Aminivibrio sp.: one gene and its partner. The protein of the gene in region 1 binds, or shares a complex with, the protein of each later gene. Links are inferred from orthologs where the notes say so. Each region holds a gene or a part of one and is shown on either strand. Other genes may lie near its edges.

What was found. The genes of interacting proteins can lie anywhere in the genome.
Region 2: the proteins of JMJ95_RS02645 (region 1) and smc are in contact, whole or in part, in a crystal structure (PDB 3ZGX), measured with the Bacillus subtilis proteins. The link is inferred for Aminivibrio sp. from one-to-one orthologs.

The regions. Positions count from the first base shown.
Region 1 is NZ_JAESIH010000025.1:167,076-172,399, reverse strand. What follows is about bases 1,244-4,161. They hold JMJ95_RS02645 (hypothetical protein), read right to left. Parts: upstream 3,134-4,161; coding sequence 2,354-3,133; downstream 1,244-2,353. Other genes in these bases: trpS (tryptophan--tRNA ligase), read right to left, coding at 3,143-4,138; scpB (SMC-Scp complex subunit ScpB), read right to left, coding at 1,741-2,376; JMJ95_RS02655 (pseudouridine synthase), read right to left, coding at 1,244-1,744. In the rest of the region: cmk ((d)CMP kinase), read right to left, coding at 1-107; JMJ95_RS02660 (HDOD domain-containing protein), read right to left, coding at 104-994; more of JMJ95_RS02655, read right to left, coding at 1,016-1,243; JMJ95_RS02635 (Nif3-like dinuclear metal center hexameric protein), read right to left, coding at 4,234-5,016; JMJ95_RS02625 (ferredoxin), read right to left, coding at 5,230-5,324. UniProt on the Bacillus subtilis protein: Participates in chromosomal partition during cell division. May act via the formation of a condensin-like complex containing Smc and ScpB that pull DNA away from mid-cell into both cell halves.
Region 2 is NZ_JAESIH010000041.1:83,173-88,536, reverse strand. What follows is about bases 9-4,130. They hold smc (chromosome segregation protein SMC), read right to left. Parts: upstream 3,731-4,130; coding sequence 209-3,730; downstream 9-208. Other genes in these bases: JMJ95_RS05430 (Rne/Rng family ribonuclease), read right to left, coding at 3,705-4,130; JMJ95_RS05440 (methyltransferase), read right to left, coding at 9-212. Outside these bases: more of JMJ95_RS05440, read right to left, coding at 1-8; more of JMJ95_RS05430, read right to left, coding at 4,131-5,225; JMJ95_RS05425 (DUF2344 domain-containing protein), read right to left, coding at 5,295-5,364. UniProt on the Bacillus subtilis protein: Required for chromosome condensation and partitioning.

The DNA.
Region 1 (5,324 bases):
GTGTCAAGGTAGGGTATCCCCAGAGACCCGGCTACACGTTTCGCTATGGTGCTTTTGCCGGCTCCGGCCGGTCCGTCGATGGCCACGATGAGCGGCCGGCCCGTCATTGGAAAGCTTCCTCCATTTCCGAGAGCTCGGCTTCTGCCTGGGCGACGAAATCCACAAGTTCGGACATAAGGTTTTCATAATCCGTGATGCCGAGCCTTTCAAGGGATTCGGGATAGAGATAGCTCTGGAGTCCGTCAGCGCCAAGTCCGACGCCGAGCATGAGGCAAAGGGAATTGGCGACATGGACCACGTCGACCAGGGATTGATATTTCGGTTCCTGTAGGGCGTTTGGAGCATGGTGATGGGCCACGGCGAATTTGAAGGGGTCGGGAAGGCCCCATTTTTCCACCAGCAGGGTTCCCACAGCGGCGTGGTCAAAACCGAGAACCTGTATTTCAGCGTCAAGGAAGGGAATGTGCTGTTCCTCCACCAGCTTGACGATGATGCCGTATCCGAAACGGACGTAATCGTTCAGCACCACTTTCCCGATATCGTGAAGAAGACCGCCGACGTAGGCTTCTTCCGGAAGGGCTTTCCTGGTCTTCTGGGAAATGTAGCGGGCAGCGTAGGCCACTGTGAGGGAATGACGCCAGAGGACTCCCCTGTCGAGGGCATACCCCGAGAGGGATTTGTCCATTACGGAGTAAACCGAAGCTGAAAGAACGATGTTGCTTATATTCTTGTATCCCAGAAGGGCGATGGCTTCCGCGATACTTGAAATCTCCCTGGAAATTCCGTAGGCGGCTGAATTGGCCAGTTTGAGGGTCCGGATCACGAGCCCTTCATCCCGGGAAAGGCTGGCGGCCACATCCTGGGCGCTGCTGTCCGGGTCATTCAGCTTGCGCATCGTTTCTACGACGAACTGAGGAAAAGATTTGATTTCCTTTATTTTTTTGAGAATGCGTGTTTTAATGAGTTCCCGTGATCGCTCGTCAATTCCGTCCATCTTCCGCCCTCCTAGAATGACCTAAATGCTTCCCCCGAACCGAATCGCATTCCAGAGTTCCCTGCGGGACATCTCGACAAACTTTCCTGCAGGGAGTTCCTTCAGCTCCATTTTACCAATTCTTTTCCGAACAAGCACTTCGACCTCAAAACCGAGGCTTTGGGCCATCCGGCGCACCTCACGCTTGACTCCCTCAGCCAGGACCACGGAGACCCACCTGTCCGCAGGTTCCCGGTCAAGGATGCGGACATTCGCCGGCTTCAGCAGGCGTCCGTCGAGCTCGACACCGGAAAGCCAGCCTTTTACAGCCTTTCTGTTGATTTCCCTGTCGAGGAGAGCGTGGTATTCCCTGAGTATTCTCCGTGAGGGATGCACAACCTCCTGGGCAAAAGCACCGTCGTTGGTGAGGATAAGCAGACCCTCCGTTTCCCTGTCAAGCCGCCCCACCGGAAAAAGGCGGAAGGAACTGAACTTTTCGGGAAGCAGACCCGCAATGACCGGATCGAAGGGGTCGCTAACGGAACATACCCAGCCCGCAGGTTTGTTCATGACGACGTAGACCTTTCTTTCAGGCGTAACCGGGCTGCCGTCAACGGAAACTTCATTTTCTTCGTTCACGCGGTAAGCCGGCATGAGGACCACTTTCCCGTCAACCTTTACTCGGCCGGAAGCTATTATTCCCTCCACTTTTCTTCTCGCACCCAGTCCGCACATGGCCAGGTACCGGTTGAGCCTGATCTTCGCGTTCACGGCAGATCGTCCTCCTCCCCCTGTTCGTCGTTTTCTTCCACCGGAAGGGCATCTGCTTTCCTGGGTTTTTCTTCGGGAGGGGGCGCAAGTTCCTGAAGTTCCTCGAGGGTGGGAAGTTCCGAAATGGACGAAAGCCCGAACGTCTCCAGGAAGATGTCCGTTGTCCTGTAGAGCAGCGGCGAACCTGTGCCCTTCTTCCTTCCCGCAATTCTGATCATCCCGTGGGAAAGGAGGGTTTCAATAACCCGTTCGCACCTTACCCCCCGGATGTCCTCCACTTCGCTCCTGGTCACCGGCTGGTTATAGGCAATCACGGCCAGCGTTTCGACCGCAGCCCTGCTCAGGCGGATTTTCTGTGTCCGGGCTGTATCGCGAAACAGGGAGACCGAATCGGCCACATCCTCCGCCGTCACCATTCTCCATCCTCCTGCCGATTTCTGGAGGAGAACGCCCGATCTGATCCGTCTGAGAAAGTCTCCAAGAATCTTTATTTCTCCTGACGTGACCGAAAGAGGCAATGACAGGACCGAGGCGAGCTCTTCATCCCCGACAGGAGACCCGGCGACGAAGAGAATTGCCTGAATCCTGCGGCCGATGTCAGAAATGCCTTCAGATACTGTATATGAGCACATCCCTGAACAGCTCCTCCTGAACGATGCGAATTCGCCCCATTCTGCTCATTTCGAGCAGCGAAAGAAGCGTCACGACGAAAACACGCACGCTTCTGCTGTTTCCGAGAAGGTGAGAAAAAGAGACCGCGGGAACATTATGAAGAATTCCCATTATCTCGGAAATCTTCATATCAATCTGCTCTTCATCAGGGAGAGGAACAGGCATACCTTCCCAGTCATCATCCCTGTCCATACATGAAGTCTTTCCCGAAGGACAGGAGGCCCGTTTTTCTTCCAGAAGATCCCACCAGAGGCTGCACAGGCCGTAGAGGTTGCCAAGGTCCCAGGATTGTCCCTCTTCTTCGGAGGAAGGACGAAAAAAAACGAGATCCTGCTTTTCCTTCCTGTTCCACAGCAACAGGGCTGCTTTCCTGTAGGGCCTGTACCGGGAAAGTTTCCCCTCGACATCGTACTCGTCGAGGGCCATTTCTTCCATACCGGACGGTTCGTCTTCTCCCCCTGCTGTTTTCCCCGGGAGAAGGGACCGTATCTTGTTCAGCACCAGCGATGCCGCCAGTGTTAAAAATTCAGAAACCACAGCGACGGAGACCCGCCTCGTATTGGCCAGGTAGGCTCCGTATATCCTGACCGCCTGGCCTACTGAAATTCCGGCGGCATCGAGCTGCCTGTTTTCAACAAGGTAGCAGAGCAGGTCGAAAGGGCCGGAAAAACCGCTTACCTCCGCCTGAAAAACGCTCAGGTCGTGGTTTTGAACCACCTCATCGACCTACCCTCTCCGGACGAATCCTATGGAGTTCACGACCTCGTCCATTGTTTTCCGGGCGACATCCCCGGCCTTCACCGCACCCTCCCTGAGGATGTCGCCGAGAAGATCGGGGTTCTTTTCATAAAAGGCTCTTTTCTCTCGTATGGGGTTCATGACCCGCTCCACGTGAATATTCAGCTTCTTTTTACAGTCCACGCAGCCTATGCCGGCGGTTTTGCAGCCCTCCGCAATCTCGGCTTTTTCGCTGTCACAGTTGTTGAAGACCCTGTGAATATCCCACACAGGGCATTTTTCCGGATCGCCGGGGTCAGTCCGTTTTTCCCGGGCCGGGTCGGTCACCATGGTCCGCAGCTTGTTCCAAACTTCTTCCCGGCTGTCGGCAAGGTTGATTGAATTTCCGTAGGATTTGCTCATTTTTTTCCCGTCCGTCCCGGGAACCTTCGGAGTGGGGGTCAGCATGATCTGCGGTTCGATCAGGACCTCGCCGAAAAAACCGTTGAATCTCCGCACCATTTCCCTGGCGATTTCCAGGTGGGCGCTCTGGTCCTCGCCGACGGGCACGATTCCAGCCTTGTACAGAAGAATGTCCGCCGCCATGAGGACAGGGTATCCGAGGAAAGCGTAATTGCCGAGATCCTTGTTCTGTATGTTGATGATCTGTTCCTTGTACGTGGGACATCTCTGGAGCCAGCCGAGCGGTGTGACCATGGAAAGGGCAAGGTGCAGCTCCGCATGCTGGGGGACGTGGGACTGAACGAAAATGACGCACTTTTCAGGGTCAAGGCCGGACGAAAGCCAGTCAATGAGAACCTCCCAGCAGTTCGATTCTATCTTGGAGCTGTCGGCATAGTCCGACATGAGAGCATGCCAGTCGACGATGCTGTAAAAACACTCATATCCTTCCTGGAGCTTGATCCAATTCGTCAGGGCTCCCGCAAGATGTCCCAGGTGGAGCTGTCCTGTCGGTCTCATTCCGCTGAAAACACGCTGGTTCATTTCTAACCACCTCGAATGGGAAATGTCCGGAAAAATCCGTCAAAAAATCCAGGATATCATACCATTTGAACCGAAATCGTCATAGGCTGAATGTGTCAGTCAATGACGACAGGAAGACGGGGCGTGCTTCTGAAAACAGACGCCTCGAATCCTGAGGCTTCTGAAACAGCCCCCGCCAGGGCATCGAGAGAAAAAGACTCCACTTCCCCGTGATCTCCAATGAGAAGAATGAGCCCTTCGTAAAGAGCTTCCAGTCTTTCGTGGTACTTCACGTCCGATGTGAAGTAAGCATCTGCCCCGGCGGTTTTCGCTCCGTCCCACAGGCCGCCGCCGGACCCTCCGCACAGGGCGAGCCTGTACACGGGACGGTGAGAGTCGCCATAGAGGTCGAGACGGGAGAGCATCAGGGCGGAACGGATTGCCTGCCCCAGTTCCCGCCCTGTCAAAGCTGAAGGAAGATTTCCCAGGGCTCCGAGCCCCCATGCACCGGAGACGGAGGGAACAAGAGGACTGACGGACTCCAGCCCTATGGCGGCGGCAATGGCGGCGTTGACGCCTCTCGGGCTGGAGTCCCAGTTTGTATGCATGGAGATCACGGCAATGTCCTTTTTCAGCGCGAAGGAGACGGCCTTCCCTGTAGCGGTGGAGACATCCAGTTTTTTCAGCGGAGAAAAGATAAGAGGATGGTGGCTTACCAGGACGGAGCAGTCCTTTTCGACCGCGTATCCCACGGCTTCGGGAGTCGGGTCGAGGGATACAACTACTCCCGTCACAGGAGACTCCGGATCGCCCACGAGGAGCCCCGAATTGTCCCACTCCTCTGCCCAACTGAAGGGAACCATGGCGTCAAGGTTCCCCAGAAGATCCTTCACCAGCATCGGGATTCCTCCTCCCAAATAAAAAAACCGTTTCCCCGGAAGGAAACGGCGATTTCGTGGTGGGCCTACCTGGACTCGAACCAGGAACCTTCCGGTTATGAGCCGGTGGCTCTAACCACTTGAGCTATAGGCCCGGAAAGAAGCGTTGCCAATTATACGCCCCGACTCTGAGAAAATGCAAGGAGCATGCCTTATTTCTAAAAAATCCGCCGATTACTCCTCTATGACTATGCATCCCACAGGGCAACTCTCGGCAGCTTCCTGAGCGCACTCGCCGCCTTCGGGGCGAATCACCTTTGATACCCCGG
Region 2 (5,364 bases), on another replicon or contig:
CCGGTGACGGCCACAGCGGGGAATCGCAGGGCGAGGATCAGCGACACGGCTCCGGAGGCGCACCCGAGTTCCATCACCCTGCCCCCCGAACGGGGAAAAGTATCCCGTACGTAGGCTGCGAGGAGGATGGTGTCCACGTTGACCCGCGGCCCCCCGGCGGGCTGGCGGAGAGTAAGGGCACCGTAGAGAAGATCGTCCCTCGTGACGGTCATCGCCGTACCGCCCCGGAAAGCCTTCCGCCTTCCCTCTCCTCCGGCTCGGCCCAGTCCTCTACCTTCATGCCCACGACTCTGGACAGCCCGGGTTCCGCGAGGGTGACACCGTAGAGGATGTCGGCCCTCTCCATGGTGGCCCGGCGATGAGTCATGACGAGAAGCTGGATTCCCTTGCCCTGTCCCGGAGGGGAGGAGTATTCTTTGGCGAGATCACCGAACCTCAGGAGGTTCGATTCGTCCAGGGCTGCGTCCACCTCGTCGAGGACCGCCAGGGGCACCCCGGCCACCTCCATGGAGGCGAAGAGGTAGGCTATGGCGGTGAGGGTTTGCTCTCCGCCGGAAAGCTGGGCTAGGTTCTGGAGGTGCTTCCCGGGAGGCCGGGCCACGATTTCCACCCCGGCATCCCAGGCGGGGGAAGACTCCTCCTCTTCGCCCGAACCGACGGGTTCGGGGCCCTGAAGGCGGAGCCGGGCCTCCCCTCCGCCGAACAGCCTGCAAAAGAGGGAATTGAAGCGGGCGTTGATGTTCTCCAGGGCCTTGCCGAAAAGGGCTCCCACGTGGCGGTCCGTCTCGCTGATGATGCCCCGGAGTTCCCCTATGGCCGCCTGCACGTCCCCGAGCTGCTCGGAAAGGAAGGCAACCCGCGCGGAAAGGGACTGGTCCTCCGAAAGGGCGCCCCACTCCACTTCCCCGAGAGCCCGGAGTTCCCGTTCCAGCCTGCGGACCGCCGCCGATGCGGCTTCCCCTTCATCACCGGGGGGAGCCTCCGCTGAGCTGTACGGGTACTGTTCTTCCCACATCTCGGTGAGCTGCCTGAGCTCGCCTGCCAGGCTCTCCCTTTTCGAGGCCAGGGTCCGGGCCCGTTCTCCTGCGGCTCCGGCGGCCTCCACCGCTCTCCTGCTCCGGACGGAAATCCGGCCTGAGCGGGAGGCCAGCAGTTTTTCCTTGTCCAGCAGGGCGTGCAGGGCGGCCTCCTTGTCCCGTATCTCCCTGAAAAGGAGATACTGCTCCCGGCCCCACCGCTCAAGGCGCTCTTTCTCGACCCGCTCCCTGGCGAGGCAGTTCTCCCGCTCAGCGGCAAGGTAGGCAAGCCTCTCCCGGGTCCGCTCAAGTTCCGAGGCGGCCCGGATCCTGAGGGATGCCACGCTGGACAGGCGCTCCTGCAGAAGAACGCATGTATTTTCCGCTTCGGCGAGCCGTGCCGGAAGGGAGGATTCTTCATCGCCCCCGGAGGGAGACGGCATGGAAGCGAAAAGGATTTCCATCTCACCGTCGATCTCCGCCATCCGCTGCTCCCACGAGGCTGCATCGGCGAGAGCCCGGCGACGGTCGCGCTCCAACCGCTCACAGGCTTCCCGTTCAAGGTCCAGATCCCGCCGCTTTTCCTCCAGGCGTTTTCCGGTCTCCCTCAGTTCCATGGTGAGAGCTTCCTTTTCGGCGGACCGGGCCCGTTCCAGGGCTTCTTCCTTTTCGAGGGCGGCGGCCAGGGAGGCGGCCTCCTGTCTGACCCGGGCAAGATGCTCCTCGGCCTCCCTGATCCGTCGGCGCCGTTCGATGGCGCCCGCGGCGGCCCGCGTCCGTCCGCCGCTCACCGTGCCCGAGGGAAGGAACACTTCCCCTTCCAGGGACGCTATGGGATAGGAGGCCCCCCTGGAGGCGAGCTGCGCCCCCACGGAGTACTCCTCCACCAGCAGCAAGTCCCCGAGAATGTGGGAGACACAGGGCTTCCACTCCTCCGAGGGCGTGACGATCTCCAGGGCCCACCCCACGATCCCTCGGGCGGGAAGGATGGCCCTCCTGTCTGGAAATCGGGGACGGCTTTTCTCCAGGGGAAGGAAAGTGGCCCTTCCCGCCCGGCGTTCCTTGAGGAGGTCGATGCAGGCTCCCGCCTCGGCGATGGTCTTGACGAAAAGCCAGTACTGACGCCCTCCAAGGTAAGCCTCCAGGGCGGATGTGACCGACGGGGGACAGGAAAAGGACTCTGCGGCCACCGTCACGGGAACCTGGAGTTTTCCGAGGCGGTAGGCCGACGAGAGGAAACGGACGGGTTCGGGGTAGGATGAGCTCTCGGCCGTCTTCAGGTCCTCGGCGGCCGCATCGAGGGAAGCGGCTTCCTTCCGGGCCTTCTGGAGGGCCGATGCCGTCTTCCGGCAGGCCGCGAAGGCGTCGCCGTGGGCCTCCAGCACCTCGGCCTCCCTCCGTTCGAGATCGGTTATTTTCTCTTCCAGGGCGGCCGATTCTTCCCGCAGGGCGGCCAAAGCCTCCCTGGATGCCTTGATCCGGGCGTCGCAGTCTGCGAGAAAGGCCTCCCGGGATTCTCTTTTCGACCGGAGGGTCTCCTTTTCTCCACCTAGAGCCGAAAGGGCGGCAGAGAGGGATTTTTTGCGCTCCTGCTCTTTTTCAATGGCCGCCCGGAGTTGGTTCATCCGGCCCCGAAGCCTGTCCCTTTCTCCCGTCGCCGCAGCAAGCTCGGCAGAGAGTGAGTTCTCCTTCGAGAGTATTTCTCCGTTTTCCGCTCCTATTTCTCCGAGACGGACGGAAAGGCTTTTTTCCTCCCCTTCAAGGGAGGCCGTCCTCGAGCGGATCTCCCGAACGGCGGCGGCGGCGGCGAAGCAGCTTCTACGGAGCTCCTCCCTCTTCCTGATCAATTCCTCCCGGTCTCCGCGCAGGCATTTCACCCGTTCTTCAAGTTCCCCCCGCTCCCGGAGGGAGCGGCTGTACATTTGTTCCCACCGGTCTCTCCAGCGTATCCGGAAGGTTTCTTCCGCGCCGAGGGTACGGATTTCCTCCTCAAGGATTGCAAGGCTTTCTTCGAGAACGCGCCTCCGGTAAAAATAGTAGAGCCGTCGTTTTTCTTCCAGGGTGTCGGTTATGGCCTTGGCCCGGGACGCAAGGGCAACGGCGGGAGCGATCTCCTCCCTGCGGTTGCTGAGTTCGGCCGCAAGGGCCCCCAGCCGGAGGCTTTCCTCCTCCGCCGAGACGAGTTTTGCCGAGGTCTCGTTCCTTTTTCGGCGGTACTGGTCGATGCCGAAGAGAAGCTCGAGATGGGCCCTTCTCTGGGCCGGCCTCTGGCTGATGGCCTCCGCCACCTCCCCCTGTCCGATGAAGGCGAACTGATCGCCCTCGAGCTTCCAGAGCCTCTTCACCGCATCGAGGTCGGCGAGCCTGGTCCGGACGCCGTCCACGGTGATCACCGCACCGGTTTCCGGCGAAAAGGATCTCTTGAGGACGCAGCTTCCGGCGCCGGGAGTTCCGTCCTGTCGGATGAAAAGGGCCACTTCCGCCCTGGTCGCTGGAGGGATGCTCGCGCTTCCGGAGAAAAGCAGGTCTCCCTGCCTGACGATCCGGAGCCTTTGGAACCCTCCGTCGCCCAGCACCCACCGGAGGGCGTCGAGAAGGTTGCTCTTTCCGCTGCCGTTGGGTCCCACGATGGCGGTGAGCCCCGGCGAGAACACCAGGTCCTGGGAAGCCCCGAAACTTTTGAAGCCTTTAAGATGAAGACGTTCGATATACAACGAGACGGGCCTCCCATTTTTCCATCTGTTCCATTCTCCGCTCCACCTGCTCGAGGCCTCCCTGAGCATCCAACCGGAACTTGCTCCAGGCGAAGTCGGGAACCGCCGCGAGGAAGATCTTCCGGCCGAGCTCCTCCTCCCAGAGAGAGAGATAGGTTTCATAAATATATTGGGCCACCGCAGGGTTCACCTCCAGCAGGAGAGCCTCCGAGCGGTTCGACGCCGACACTTTCCGGAGGAAACGCTTGATGGTCATGGAGATGGTGTCCTCCCGGTGAACCCATCCGTTGCCGCCGCAGAAGGGGCAGCTCCTGGTGAGGGTGGAGCGGATGTCGGGCCGGGCACGCTTCCTGGTAATCTCCACGAGCCCGAGCTGGGATACGCCGAAAATCCGCGCCCGGTACCGGTCGGGCAGAAAGACTTCTTCCAGGCGCTTCATGAGGAGGGCCCGGTCCTCCTCGTAATCCATGTCGATGAAGTCGATGACCACGATGCCTCCGATGGCCCGCAGCCGGAGCTGCCTGGCGATTTCCGACGCCGCTTCGAGATTGGTCTCGAGCACCGTATGGCGGAGGTCCGTCTTGCCGATGAATTTCCCCGTGTTCACGTCGATGACCGTCAGCGCCTCGGTGTGGTCGATGATGAGATAGGCTCCCGACCGGAGCCACACTTTTCTCTCCAGGGCGGCCTCGATCTCCTTTTCGATGCCGTAGAACTCGAAGAGGGGCGTGATCCCTCCGTAGAGGCTCACCTCCGGGTGGTCCGTTCCGGAGAAGAGAGACAGACTGTTCTTGACGTTTTCGCATTCTTCCCTGCCGTCCACTACGATCTCGGACACGGCATCGGTGAGCTCGTCCCGGAGAACTCTCCCGATAAGGCCCAGGTCCCGGTACAGCAGGCACGGAGCGGACTGGACCCTCCCGTTGTGCTCTATCTCCCTCCAGAGAGCGAGGAGAACTTCCACGTCGTGAGCGAGGCTTTCCTCGTCCACCCCCTCGGCGGCGGTCCGGACGATGATGCCGTAATCCTCTCCCCGAAGCTCCCGGGCGATGGTCTTGAGCCTCCTGCGCTCGTTCTCGTCGGTGATTCTCTTGGAAACCCCCGACTCCTGGCCGTGGGGCACAAGGACCACGTACCGACCGGGAAGAGATATCCGGGAGGTCACCCGGGCTCCCTTGTTCTTCCTCGCAGTCTTGGTGACCTGGACGAGAAGCTCCTGGTTCGGCTGGAGATTGAGCCCCCTGGCGTCGTTCAGGTACAGGAAGGCGTTCCTTCCGTCGCCGAGGTTGACGAAGGATGCGTGGATACCGGGGAGGACGCTCTCCACCCGGGCCTTGTAAATCTCCCCCGCTTTCTGGCGCTCCCACATCCGTTCCACGAACAGGTCGGCGAGGCGCCCGTCCTCGATGATGGCGACCCTCGTCTCTTCCGGATCGATACAGTTGGCTACAATCTTCCGGTTTACGGCGCCCGGCTCCGTACGGCTGTCACTCACGGCGACGCCCTCCTCCCGAAGAAAACCGTTTTTTTTCAAAGAGGGGGATACATCTCCCCCGGAAAGGCTTCATGCTCTCCGGTCCTCCCCGACTGCAGCCGCGAGCGGTTCCGCAAGGGGCAGGACCCGGGGCTCTTCG